One region of the Clostridium sp. FP1 genome, then DNA from elsewhere that is predicted to be linked to it. Evidence: riboswitches for the same ligand, from Rfam matches in the RefSeq annotation. Region 1 holds a riboswitch; each other region holds the start of a gene.
What was found. A riboswitch is a leader RNA that binds a small molecule or an ion and turns the genes downstream of it on or off. The one in region 1 is predicted to bind cyclic di-AMP.
Positions count from the first base shown of each region.

Region 2: it holds a riboswitch for cyclic di-AMP, as region 1 does, so the genes downstream of both, G9F70_RS18045 (C40 family peptidase) here and G9F70_RS12040 (cell wall hydrolase) in region 1, are expected to answer to the same signal.
Region 3: it holds a riboswitch for cyclic di-AMP, as region 1 does, so the genes downstream of both, G9F70_RS22665 (cell wall hydrolase) here and G9F70_RS12040 (cell wall hydrolase) in region 1, are expected to answer to the same signal.

Region 1 covers NZ_JAAMNJ020000001.1:2,489,062-2,493,507, forward strand. The annotation lists rRNA gene G9F70_RS12030 (16S ribosomal RNA) at 1-501, shown strand, start outside; gene G9F70_RS12035 (dihydrofolate reductase) at 802-1,299, shown strand; gene G9F70_RS12040 (cell wall hydrolase) at 1,371-1,988, opposite strand; cyclic di-AMP (ydaO/yuaA leader) riboswitch at 2,142-2,269, opposite strand; gene G9F70_RS12045 (FAD-dependent oxidoreductase) at 2,503-3,117, shown strand; gene G9F70_RS27305 (FAD-dependent oxidoreductase) at 3,155-3,775, shown strand; gene G9F70_RS12055 (MarR family winged helix-turn-helix transcriptional regulator) at 3,829-4,278, shown strand; gene G9F70_RS27010 (hypothetical protein) at 4,330-4,446, shown strand, end outside.
Region 2 covers NZ_JAAMNJ020000001.1:3,686,682-3,691,127, forward strand. The annotation lists gene G9F70_RS18030 (Maf-like protein) at 1-326, opposite strand, end outside; gene G9F70_RS18035 (DUF4321 domain-containing protein) at 337-597, opposite strand; gene G9F70_RS18040 (SPOR domain-containing protein) at 847-1,581, opposite strand; gene G9F70_RS18045 (C40 family peptidase) at 1,720-2,340, opposite strand; cyclic di-AMP (ydaO/yuaA leader) riboswitch at 2,342-2,488, opposite strand; gene G9F70_RS18050 (GNAT family N-acetyltransferase) at 2,560-3,084, opposite strand; gene G9F70_RS18055 (hypothetical protein) at 3,285-3,854, opposite strand; gene G9F70_RS27075 (hypothetical protein) at 4,055-4,177, opposite strand.
Region 3 covers NZ_JAAMNJ020000001.1:4,787,394-4,791,839, reverse strand. The annotation lists gene trxA (thioredoxin) at 31-348, shown strand; gene G9F70_RS22670 (NAD(P)/FAD-dependent oxidoreductase) at 479-1,351, shown strand; gene G9F70_RS22665 (cell wall hydrolase) at 1,490-2,044, opposite strand; cyclic di-AMP (ydaO/yuaA leader) riboswitch at 2,046-2,169, opposite strand; gene G9F70_RS22660 (hypothetical protein) at 2,200-3,225, opposite strand; gene cdaA (diadenylate cyclase CdaA) at 3,488-4,336, shown strand; gene G9F70_RS22650 (YbbR-like domain-containing protein) at 4,306-4,446, shown strand, end outside.

The DNA of each region.
Region 1 (4,446 bases):
CATGGTTGTCGTCAGCTCGTGTCGTGAGATGTTGGGTTAAGTCCCGCAACGAGCGCAACCCTTATCATTAGTTGCTACCATTTAGTTGAGCACTCTAGTGAGACTGCCCGGGTTAACCGGGAGGAAGGTGGGGATGACGTCAAATCATCATGCCCCTTATGTCTAGGGCTACACACGTGCTACAATGGTGAGTACAAAGAGATGCAAGACCGCAAGGTGGAGCCAAACTCAAAAACTCATCCCAGTTCGGATTGTAGGCTGCAACTCGCCTACATGAAGCCGGAGTTGCTAGTAATCGCGAATCAGCATGTCGCGGTGAATACGTTCCCGGGCCTTGTACACACCGCCCGTCACACCATGAGAGTTGGTAACACCCGAAGTCCGTGAGGTAACCTAACACTAACGTGTTTATGGAGCCAGCGGCCGAAGGTGGGATTGATGATTGGGGTGAAGTCGTAACAAGGTAGCCGTAGGAGAACCTGCGGCTGGATCACCTCCTTTCTAGGGAGTAGATGCAAAGACTTCGGTCAATGCAACAAGAAGAATAATTAATTTTATTTTTCAAAATGTCTACTGTAATTACTCGTAACCTATTTTCTGTTTAATTTTGAGAGACTAATAGTCAAAAAAATAATAAGTATTTTAATCACTACGTAGTGTTTAGAATGCTTATTATTTTTTTGATTATCTTATTAATATTTTGTTATAATGATTATAGATAAAACTTTAGTGGGAGTGTAAATCTGCTTCTGAGGTGGTTAATATTTCAGCACAGCAGGTGATGATTTAAAGGAGGTACAAATGAATTTAATAGCAGCAGTTGATTTAAATTGGGGAATAGGATACAACACTAAATTGTTAGTGAAAATACCTGAAGATATGAAGTACTTCAAAGAAAAAACCCTTGGAAAAGTTATTGTAATGGGTAGGAATACACTTGAATCACTACCAGATAAAAAGCCATTAGAACAAAGAGTTAATATAGTGCTTACCAAAAACAGAAGTTATAACTGTGAAGGTGTTATTTTATGTTATTCCTTGGAGGAACTTTTTAAAGAATTGAAAAAGTATAATGAGGAAGATATATTCATTATAGGAGGTCAATCGATTTATGCTCAATTAATGCCACATTGTGATAAAGCATACATAACTAAGATATATAAGGAGTATGTACATAATAAAGTATTAGCAAATTTAGATAATAATAATCAATGGCAAAAAAAATCAACAAGTGAAAAACAACAATTTAAAGAGGATATATATTATACCTTTAATACATATATTAAAAAACTATTATAAAAGTATAAAAAAACAAACTTCCATAAAACAGTAGAAGTTTGTTTTTTTAGTTTGAAAATACTCAACATAAATTAATAAGCAAAGGTTAAGTTACCTTTAACAGCGGCTACGGTTTTTGAAGTTAACCACTTGTTCGTTACAGTATTTTCGAAAAAATACAAGGCTCCATTAGTTGGATCTGAACCTTTTAGTGATTCATAGGCTACCTTCGTTGCTATATCAGTTGGAGCTTTATTAATCATTCCATTCATTACTGGAGTAAATTGATAGTAGCCATTACTTTTTTCCTTAATTACTCCACTAATATTATTTGGAAACTGGGAACTTTGAACTCTATTTACCACTACAGCTCCTACAGAAAGCATAGTATCATAACTCTCGCCACCGGCTTCAGCATTGATTAGGCTAGCTAATAGCTCTACATCGCTATTTGAATAGGAAATAACTTTAGAAATATTAAGGGGTGTAGCTTTTCCAGTTGTTGAAGCAGTTGGAATTTTAAAGACATTCCCAGGATAAATATTATCATCCCACTTATCATTTGCAATTCTTAACTTATCTAAAGTTATATTATATTTTTTTGCTATGAAATATAAGGTGTCGCCGCGAACCACATTATGAGTATTAGTTGGAACAGCGAGTACTTGTCCAGAATATATGTTGTAGTTTGGTAATTTATTATTTTTCATTAAAAAATTAGTAGTTGTGTTATAAGCTTTGCTGATACCACCTAATGTATCACCTGATTTAACTGTATATGTAGCAGCATATACGGAGCTACTACTAACTAAAGCTAAGGCTAAAGCAAGCAGAGTAGTTTTTAATTTTAATTTAATAATAACGAGTCCTCCTTTATAAGCCTGCGAGGTTAGTTGACGGATTCGGGTTAAAGGCACCCTACTCTAAATAAGAGATTCACCCCATAAGAAATCCCCCGTTCTCCATTTAGGAGATTCGGCAATGCGATTCCTATATTGTAACATAAAACGACAAATTAATCGATGTTAAAAAATGGTCAAATTACAATATATGAGTATTTAATATTTTTAACAAAACTAAAATTAGGAGGCTAAGGTATCTTCAACAATATAAATATTATAGAATAAATATAGTTGACAAATTTATTCTATAATATATAATAATCTTATAAGATTAATCGAATACGATTTAATTTACAAATAGTCTATTTACTGGGGCGTTAGATTGAAAGAATATGATATTGCCATAATAGGAGCAGGTTCGGGTGGCTTAACTGCTGTATACACTGCAAAAGGATTTTCGAAAAAAGTTGTTTTAATTGATAAGAATAAGCCTGGCGGAGAGTGTACTTGGTATGGCTGCATCCCAAGTAAGGCTTTAATAAATATTGCAAAAGAAATACATGTAGCAAAGAAGTATTCAGATTTATTGGTTAATACTTCTGAGGTTTTAGAAAAAGTCAGAAAAGTAATTAATAATGTTTATGAGGAAGAAAGCCTTGAAGTTTTGAAAAGAGATGGCATTGATTATATTAATGGATTTGCAAAATTTATTGATAAAAATACTTTGAATGTTAATGGTGAAAAAATCAAGGCTAAGAAGATAATTATTTCCACTGGGTCATCACCAATGATGCCACTGATTGAGGGTTTAAAGGATATAAATTACCTTACAAATGAAAACATTTTCATAGAGGAAAGACTCCCAGAGAGTATAATTGTTTTAGGAGGAGGAGCTATAGGGGTAGAATTATCACAGGCTATGAATAGATTAGGCGTTAAAGTATCATTAGTAGAAATGGTGGATACTATTTTAAATAGAGAAGAACCAAACTTGTAGCTATCCTAGAGAGAAAGCTTATATTGAAAGAGTTAAGATATATACTTCCTATAAAGCAGAAAAGGTTTCAGAAAAAGATGGCAAAGTTTCTTTGTCTGTAGTTAAAGATGGAATCGTTGAAATTATAAATGCGGACAAAATCTTGGTATCCTTTGGTAGAGTTCCTAATATAAAGGGTTTAGACTTAGAAAAAGTTAGTATTAGATATAACCAAAAAGCGATAGAGATTAACCAGTACTTAGAAACAAGCACAAAAGGTATATTTGCAATAGGGGATGTTGCTGGTCCATATCTTTTCTCACATATGGCAAATGTGCAAGGAATTACAGCTGTGAAAAATGCATTGTTGCCTATAAAGAAGAAGATTGATTACGTACATGTAGCTTGGTGTACATTTTCAGAACCGGAACTTGCAAGGGCAGGATTAACAGAGCAGGAAGCTAGAGAAAAGTATGGTGATTTAATTAGGGTATATGAGCAAGATTATAAAAATTTAGATAGGGCAAAAACAAAAGAAGATGATGAAGGTCTTGTTAAGATAATAAATGTTATACATCCATATCCTACTTATGGAGAGATACTACTTAAGATAAGTAAAAAGGTTTATTTAGATAACATATTAAACAATCCTTTTGTAGAACTATTTAGGAGAAAATAGTTTTAAATATAAATTTAATACCACAATATTAAGACATGAAGGAAGTGAAGGTTATGGAGATAGATGATTTAAAATTAAGTAATCAGCTTTGTTTTAAAATATACTCTGTGTCTAAGGCTATGACTAGGTTATATAAACCAATACTCGATAGTTTAAATTTAACTTACCCACAATATTTGGTTATGCTAATTCTATGGGAACATGAAAAGATATCATTTAAAGATATAAGTAATAATTTAAAGATGAAAACAGGAACTTTGACTCCTATACTAAACAAATTAGAAAGCCAGGGACAGTTATGTAGAGTTAAGGATGAAGAGGATGAAAGAAAGGTTTATATTCATATCACTTCAAAGGGTGAAAAGCTTAAGTATGAAGCTTCTAATGTTCCCGGAGAAATTAGTTGTAGAGCACAAATTAGCATGGATGAATATGTGAAGTATATGAGGGAATTTGATGAACTATTGAAAAAATTAGATGAAATTGAGAATTATAGGTATTAGTAAAGAACTCATGGAATTGTAACGAGTTAAATTTAAAATATGATATAGGAGATGCTTAACGTGAAAATTTTAAGTGCAGTAATAGGCGTAATGGCAGTAATTGTAATTTACATGTTGGTAAAAAACAATTCAACTCCAAAGAATCTAGGGGTTAATAATGGGAAGTTA
Region 2 (4,446 bases), 1.2 Mb from region 1:
ACAGCAATTCCTGTATATACCTCATGCGTATTGTCACTTAAATCACTAAGCATTTGAAAAGCTTCCACACTATCTTTAGGTTTTCCAAGAACCTTGCCCTTAAAATAAACAATAGTATCACAGCCTATTATAGCAGCTGGTTTTTTCACACTACTACAAATATCCATGGCCTTTCCTCTTGCTAAGTTCATAACGTAGTCCCCACAATTTCCAGAAAACGGTATGTCACTTTCTTTAAAATCACTTACCTTTATCTTGAAATTACTAGTTATTTTTTTTAAAAGTTCCGCTCTTCGCACAGAAGCAGAAGCTAAAATAATATCCACTACATCACTCCTAATATTTTCTATATAATATTATTGCCAAAACTATGCCTATAATAGACATAATATTAATATTAAAATTTATACCGAAAGTTATGGCTAATACTTTCAGATCTATAAGCATAGGTTTATTCATGCCTATGGTGTATGTATTCTTCAAAAATTTCAGTGCACCTATATTATTTCCTAATAACTCACCTATAAAACTTCCAGAGATGGCTCCTATAAGCATAAAAAAAATAAAATATGAATTTCTTTTTTCTGCACTTTTCAAATTATAACCCCCACTTTACTTATATATCTTATACATTTTAACATTTAATAAATTCATTAACAAGTGTATAAAATATTATTCAAGAAAAGTTTATAATTGCAGAAGGTTTAGTTATGGTTGCAATGTCTATGAAGTTGCATTAAAAAAATACAAATAGATTTTAATAATCCATTTGTATTTTTATATTTTACATCTCATTTCATAGAACTTCTTTACAATTTGTTTACAAAGTACAAAAAAAATATCTAGTTATATCTTTGATAGTTTTTTTATAAATTTATAGATATATATATATCCTTCCTCTGTTTTTTCTTTTTTTAATTCCGCAGGCATTGCAGTTAAATATGCTTTTATTTCTGTCATGGTATTAAAACTTGCACTTTTTTTATCTGCCCCTTGCAGCGTTCCTAGCCACTTTTTTAATTCAACAGTTTGAACTGCACTAATATCTTTTTCCGAAAGTTTATTTAATATTTTAAGGTCTGCATTTACCATTTCAATGATTTGTGAACTGGTTGCATCATTGCCAATCACTTGAAAATTTATTTTAACATACTCTATCTTACTTGCTTGTAACTCCTTAGTTATAATATCAATACTACCTTTGGGATAAATACCAAGTAAAACCCTATTTGAATTATTTTCTTCAATAATAAAGGGTGTACCAGACTTCATTAAACTATTTTTCAAAACCAAAGCGTTTGCCTTGTTACTAAACGTACCACATTGTATTCCTACATACTCATTAATAATGCCTTCAGAAACTACTTTAGAAGTATCTTTAGTATTTTTATTTGTTACCTTATCTTTTTCTAAACCTATTTTAGTAGTTTTATCCCCTATAGTTGCATTTGTATTATTCTTAGGTAATAGTTTGGAAAATATGCTGCCCAGTGCAATAGCTGCTATTATAATTAATATAAAAACCAGCATAAAATTATTTTTTTTCCTAGGTGGTTTATAATTATATCTAGTATATTTCATACTAACATCCCCCAACTTAATAAATCCTTATTTAAAATATTATTATTTGAAAGCTGATTTTAGAATAAAAAAAGGAAAATATATTAGACATATATAGATAAAAAAAAATCCGACAATGAATGTCGGATTATAGTATATCTAATTGAGTATTCTTCTTGCACCAGCGAATCTTTCATTGTAATAACTTTTATCTAAATTACTCACTGTAACTTTCCTGCTTCCTGATGAGGCATGTATAAACTCTCCATCCCCTGCATAAATACCAACATGTGAAACTGGTCCATCTGTATTAAAGAAAATTAAATCTCCTTGTTTTAGATTGTCTCTAGGTACTGGACTTCCCTCACCTATTTGAGAACCTGCATAATGTGGTAAATCTACTCCAAAAGCATTATAAACATACTTTGTAAAGCCTGAACAATCAAAGGATTTAGGTCCCGAAGCTCCCCATACGTATGGTTTTCCAATAAAATCATAGGCATAAGCAATTAAATCCATTTCACTACCTTCAACTAATTCTTTAGTTGAAATTCCTCCTCTAGATAATCTTTTTTCCACTTCTTTTTTCTTTTTTTGCGAACTTCTTTCTGGAACTTTAATAACCTTATCTGTTTTAAAAGTTACACAGCGAAGAAACACTTGTGTGGGCCCTTTAATTACAATATCAGCTTTTACCATTTCTGTTTTCATACTTGTAAAAAAACCTATGAATAATAGAAAAATTGCCATTTTGACTAAATTAGATTTTAAAGTGTTCACTCCATTCCCTCCTAAAGCTTCCGAAGTTAGCTGACGGGTTCGGGATTGAAGGCTCCCTACTAGTAAATATCTACTATTTTCTAGATTAACCCCATAATTCTTGGTTCCTCCGTACCTATATATAAATAGGATTCAGCTTAATTTATTGTAAATATTTTTCATGAAAATATCAATAGCTTTAATGACCTTTGAAAAGAACTGAATATTATAAGCATTATTTCATTTTATTGAATTAAATTCTTTTTTTAAAATTAAAATATCCTTGTCTTTGCTATTTATTTCTAAAAAATTACTTGTCACTCTACTTATTTCAAAGTTATTATTTTTCCATATTTTCATCATACCCTTATTATCAGCTGAAACAAAAGTATAGAAATTACGTATTCCATAATTTTTATACAAATGTTTTATGAATTCATCAATAATTGTAGTAGCTACATCAACATCACATAATCCAAATTCTATTAAATAGCACATAATCCACACTTCATTTGGATTTTTAAATTCTATTCTCCCTTTAATAATTCCTATAAGTTCACTACCCCTTAAAACTTTAAGAAAGTATTCTCCCTCACTTACATAATACTCTAAATATCTTTCGTAGAAATCCACAATCCCGTAATCCTGACTCGCATCTATATTAAATCCTTGCTTAGAATTAATCCAATCTTCAATTTTAGTAATATCTTCTTTTTCTACACTCATGATACTAACATCATCAAACACAATATCTATATTAAACATATTCTCACCTCTTGGATAATTAAAATCTACGTTAGTAATTAATTCTACATTACATTTAAATTTCCTTCAATAAAAAAAGTATATATTACTAAGCATTTAAAATGCCATATAAATTTTATAACCCTATAATTTTTTATAGGGTTATAAAATAAATGATTTCTGTAATTTATTTCTGCTTTATGTTGAACTTAAGACTATTTTTATTCCTCACTATACATAAGTGTAAGTCTAACAATTCTTCTAACTATATTTCTTGCCTCTGCATAAGGCATACCATACCTGGTCAAACTTCTAAATATAGCAGGATTATACCTTTCAATTTTTCTTACAATAGCATCAACATCATTGTATTTTGGATTAACTCTATTTTGATTATTATATCCACCTTCATCTTCATATTTGTCCATTTGCCTTAATCCCTCATTCTCATCCCCATAATCTTTCATAGATGCATCTCCATACATCATAGACATTGAATTAAGCCCATTCATAGACATATCTTCATTAAATTGATTCATTCCCATACCTGGGTCCATTTCCATATTTGGATTTACATCTTGCATGTATCCCATTGGCCTACCCATATTTGGGTTCATACCCATACTTGTGTTCATACCCATATTTGGGTTCATACCCATACTTGTGTTCATACCCATATTCGGCATGCTATTCATTTGTCCATATCCATACATCATAGGTTCAAATGGAATCATTTCATATTCTTCATCCATATCTGTATCTTCAAAGTTTCTGCCCTCTAGATTCATCATTGCCCTCCCTACTTTCCATATTACTAATACATTAACAATTTATGCTAGAGGCAACGTTTTGATACTAATTTTTATAATAAATTTTTGAAAGGGTATTTTACTATAAATGCATTTCACGTAATATACCTTTTCTTCACGCTACCAAATGAAAAAATGCCATAAAAATAAAGAGGGTAATCACACCCTCTTTATTTCCCTTGCTACTTTAATCCTCTTACAGGTTTACTCATGTTACTGTCACCGTTCATAGTAACAGGATTATTTTCTTTATTCTTAAATGACTTCTCCTGTTTTTCATTAGAATTATTCTTTTTATCTTTCATAAACAACACCTCTTTCAGATGTTAGTTTTTCCACATTTCTTTTAAAAATTCATCTCTCCTGGATTTTTCTCTATCTTCTTTATTTTTAATGGAAAAGTGTTGATGATACGCTTCTGCTAAATAAAAATTTGCAAGTGGTACTATAAACCTGAGCTACTTCATAACGCGCTGTAATCTGCGATTTAACCACATCATAACTTGGATTATGAACATTCCTACCTGCATTCCCAACCTTTACTTCTATAACCGCTTCTAGACGCTAAAACCAG
Region 3 (4,446 bases), 2.3 Mb from region 1:
TGATGGGGTATAATAACTGGAGGTAATAATATGATTAAAGAAGTTAATGATAAAAATTTTGATGAAGAAATTGGGAATTCAGATAATATAGTTGTAGTTGATTTTTGGGCACCTTGGTGTGGACCTTGTAGAATGTTAAGTCCAGTAATTGAAGAATTAGCAAAAGAAATGGGAAAAGAAGTTAAATTTGCAAAAGTTAATGTAGATGAAAGTCCAATGATTTCGTCTAAGTATAGAATTGCAAGCATTCCAACGGTTATGGTTTTTAATAAAGAGACAGTTAAAGAGACTATGGTAGGATTTAGACCTAAAGCTGACATAAAGAAAATAATCCAAAGAAATTTATAAAATTCAACTACATTTCAGCTTTAAGGATGATAATTAATAGAAATATTTTGGAGGTAAGTTATTTAAATTTTTATAATTTGAAATAACTATCTCCATTTTATGGATTACAGACTTTACAAGGAGGAAAATAATGGGAGAAACAGGAGAAAGATATGATTTAGCTATAATTGGTACAGGGCCAGCGGGTCTTGAAGCAGCTATTAATGCTAAAATTAGAAATAAAAACATAATACTTTTTGGAAGTAAAGAATTAAGTGCAAAACTAGTAAAAGCACCAAAGGTAAATAATTTTTTAGGGTTTTATAATCTTACAGGAAAAGAGCTTAAAAACCACTTTGCAGCACATATTGAAGCTATGGGCATAAGTATTGTAAATGAGAGAATAAATAATGTTTACGCTATGGGAGATTACTTTGCATTAATGGTAAATGATAAAATATATGAGGCTAAATCAATAATTTTAGCTACAGGTATAGAATATGGAAAACCATTAAAAGGAGAAGAAAAGTTATTAGGAAAAGGAGTAGGTTACTGTGCTACCTGTGATGCTCCATTGTATAAAGGTAAGACAGTTGTTGTAGTAGGATATAACAAAGGGAGTGAAGAAGAAACTAATTTTGTCAGTGAATTATGTGGAAAAACATATTATGTTCCAATGTACAGAGGGGAATATAAACTAAATCCTAATGTAGAGATAATAAATCATAAACCTTTAGAAATAGTAGGTGTTGATAGGGTAACTAAAATTGTTTTGGAGCAGGGTGAAATAATTACAGATGGAATTTTCATGCTAAGAGATAGTTTATCTCCAAGCCAATTAGTTCCGGGGCTTGAGATAGAAGAAGGGCATATAAAAGTAGATAGAAATATGCAAACAAACATAGAAGGGTGTTATGCTGCAGGAGACTGCACCGGAAAGCCATATCAGTATATGAAGTCAGCTGGTGAGGGACTTGTAGCTGCATTATCGGCAGTTTCATATTTGGATTCAGCTAAGAAATAAATTTAGGCAGCTAACTTTAGTTAAAACTAACTTTAGTTAAAACTAACTTTAGTTAAAACTAACTTTAGTTAAAACTAACTTTAGTTAAAACTAATTGGGGTTAGCTGCCTGGACTGTAGTGTATAACTACAGTTTTTTTTATTTAACTACAAAAAATACATGATTTCCTATAGTTTTTATATTGGCCTTTTTTATATCCTTCATCCATTGAGAAGTTGATATTTCAGGATTATAAAAGAAAACAGCCTTATCTGTAGGATCTTTACCTTTTAATGCATCTAATACAGCTGTGTAACTAGCGGAATCTGGAATAACATCTGGTTTGCCTTGGTGAACTACCTTTCCACTTTTAACACAAGAAAAGGCATTTTTTTGATTAATAACACCAGAAATAGACTTTGGGAAACCGGCATGTCTAGTACGATTTAATATAACGGAGGCTACTGCAAGTTTGCCACTAGCAGGTTCACCACAACTCTCAGCATATACAACTTGAGACATTAAATAAATATCTTTATCAGTAACATAAACCGAGTCATTGGATCCATTAAATACAGCTAGTGCTTCTATTTTCTCATTATATAAATCTTTGATTTCTGAACCCTGTGAATATAAATATTCTCCCTTTGCGTTTAAATTAGGTAATAATGTGAATAATGTTAAAATACAAACTAAAAAAGTAAATTTTTTCATACTATCCTCTCCTTTTGCCTACGGAGTTAGCTGACGGGTTCGGAAAAGGTTTAACCTACACAAATTGTGATTCACCCCAAATGCTTGGTTCCTCCGTGTTTTTTTTACTTAGGCAATAATAGTGTGCCCAGGAGAATGAATATAATACATTAATTTTATTTATTCTTTAGTTCAATAAAGGTTTTAATAAATACACTATAGTAATTTTCTAACTCAGCAAATTTTAAATTGGAAGAGGTATATAAAGAGTCTGATGCTGATGAATTTACAGTAGCACTTAGGGCTTGAATTTTTTCATTTGTAAGTGCAAGTTTAAAATCCTTTAAATAATTTTCATACATATCTAATAGGGGTTTGAAGGATTCATAAGTAGCAGCAGTAGAGGTCGGTATAGATAAACTTTTAAAAGTAGTTTGCACATTGCTTAGTTTTACAAGATTATCACCTATTAGTAACAAGAGATCATCATAGGACATATTATTTTTTCTTACCTTTACCACATAAGAGTAATAATTGATTTTAATATCTAAAAAACTTTTGGATATGGTATCAATTTTACTAATGAACTCCTTAGTTTGATTAGATTTAATATCTTCTTCCACTTGCATTCTTATTGCCATATAACTGTCGTTAAGTACATCATCAATGAAGGTTAATGAAGTTTTTGGAAGGGTTATTTTAACATTATAAATATCTATTAATGAGTAAAAATTCATGCAGTTATTTCTATAAGTTTTAAGAGTGGTACTAAATTCATCTGCAGAAGAACCAGAGGGATCATTTAAAATTGCTAGTGCTTGCTTATAAATTGATAAGTTATTATCTAAACCTAGTTTTAGATTTTCATGATCTTTTTTATATTTTGAGGTTGGTTTAGAATTTGTTAAGTTATCCTTTAATTTAGTTAAATCATTAATACTACTGGGTAATTGCTTTTTTGCATATTCAACATCTATTGTTCCGTTAGTATTAAAAAGTTGTTCTATATTTTTATTAACTTCGTTAATACCCTTAATATTTTTTGTTATAGTGGTTTCATAGGAGGCATATACTTTATTTAAAGATGAATAGTAGCTGGCAAAGAAAATTCCTGTGGAGGTCATTATGATAGATAGAAAAAGTATAATTTTAAATGTTTTCCTTTTTTTATTAGCATCTGCAATATCTTTTTTTTCGCTCAAATAAACTCACTCCCTTATTTTTGTATTATATTATTATATTATCATAATAGAGTTAAATTATTCTAGAAAAATTATACAATTACATCCTTTTAGGATAAATTGTAGAATTGTAGTCTTTATCATTTGAAAATACATAAATTAATAGAATAACCACTGAACATAAATCTATTTATTATAATAAAATTAACTTATAATTTATATTAATAAGCCATAGCATGGTGTATAATTATAAATAAGAGTTTTATTAAGGGGGTGTGGCTTTATGGATGTACTTAAGTTAATGTTAAGCACAATTAAAAATATAAGTTTCTTTTCAGTTTTGGATATATTAGTGGTGGCCTATATATTCTATAAAACTTATATGCTAATGAAGGAAACAAGAGCTGAGCAGTTATTAAAAGGGATAGTGCTTATTTTTCTACTTATTCCTATAAGTCAGTTGCTTAATCTTACAGTATTAAATTGGATTTTAAATAAGACCATAACAATCGGTGTTTTGACTATTGTTATAATCTTTCAACCAGAAATAAGAAGAGCCTTAGAGCACCTGGGAAGGACAGCGTTTACGGACAAACACATATTTGAAAATGAAGAGACTATGGAAATAGTTATAACTGAAATTGTTAATGCTGTTGAAAACTTATCAAAAAGTAAAACAGGAGCACTAATAGTAATAGAGCAAAAAACCGGTATTGGAGAAATAATTAAAACAGGAACAGCCATAGACGCTTTAATATCTGGCGCTTTACTAGAAAATATATTTGTAGTTAATACTCCACTTCATGATGGAGCTACAATAATTAGAAATGGTAGAATAATAGCGGCAGGTTGTTTTCTGCCTTTAACAAATAATGATAAAATAAGCAAGAAATTAGGAACACGGCATAGAGCAGCTATAGGAATAACTGAAACTTCAGATGCTCTAACAATAATAGTATCAGAAGAAACGGGAACTATATCACTGGCTGTGAATGGGAGATTGGTAAGGAACTATGACCGAGATAAGCTTAAGAAAATACTTGTTCAAATAATAAAGAACAGGCAAAGTAAAAAAATAACTTTAAAGGAGAAAATAAGGTCATGGATAAAGTCGGAAAACAACAATATATAATTAAAATATGCTGTGTAATAGCTGCTTTTGCGCTATGGCTTTTTATAACAAGTACAGAAAATCCAGTGAATGCTATTAAAATTAAAAGTATACCTGTGCAGCTTCTAAAT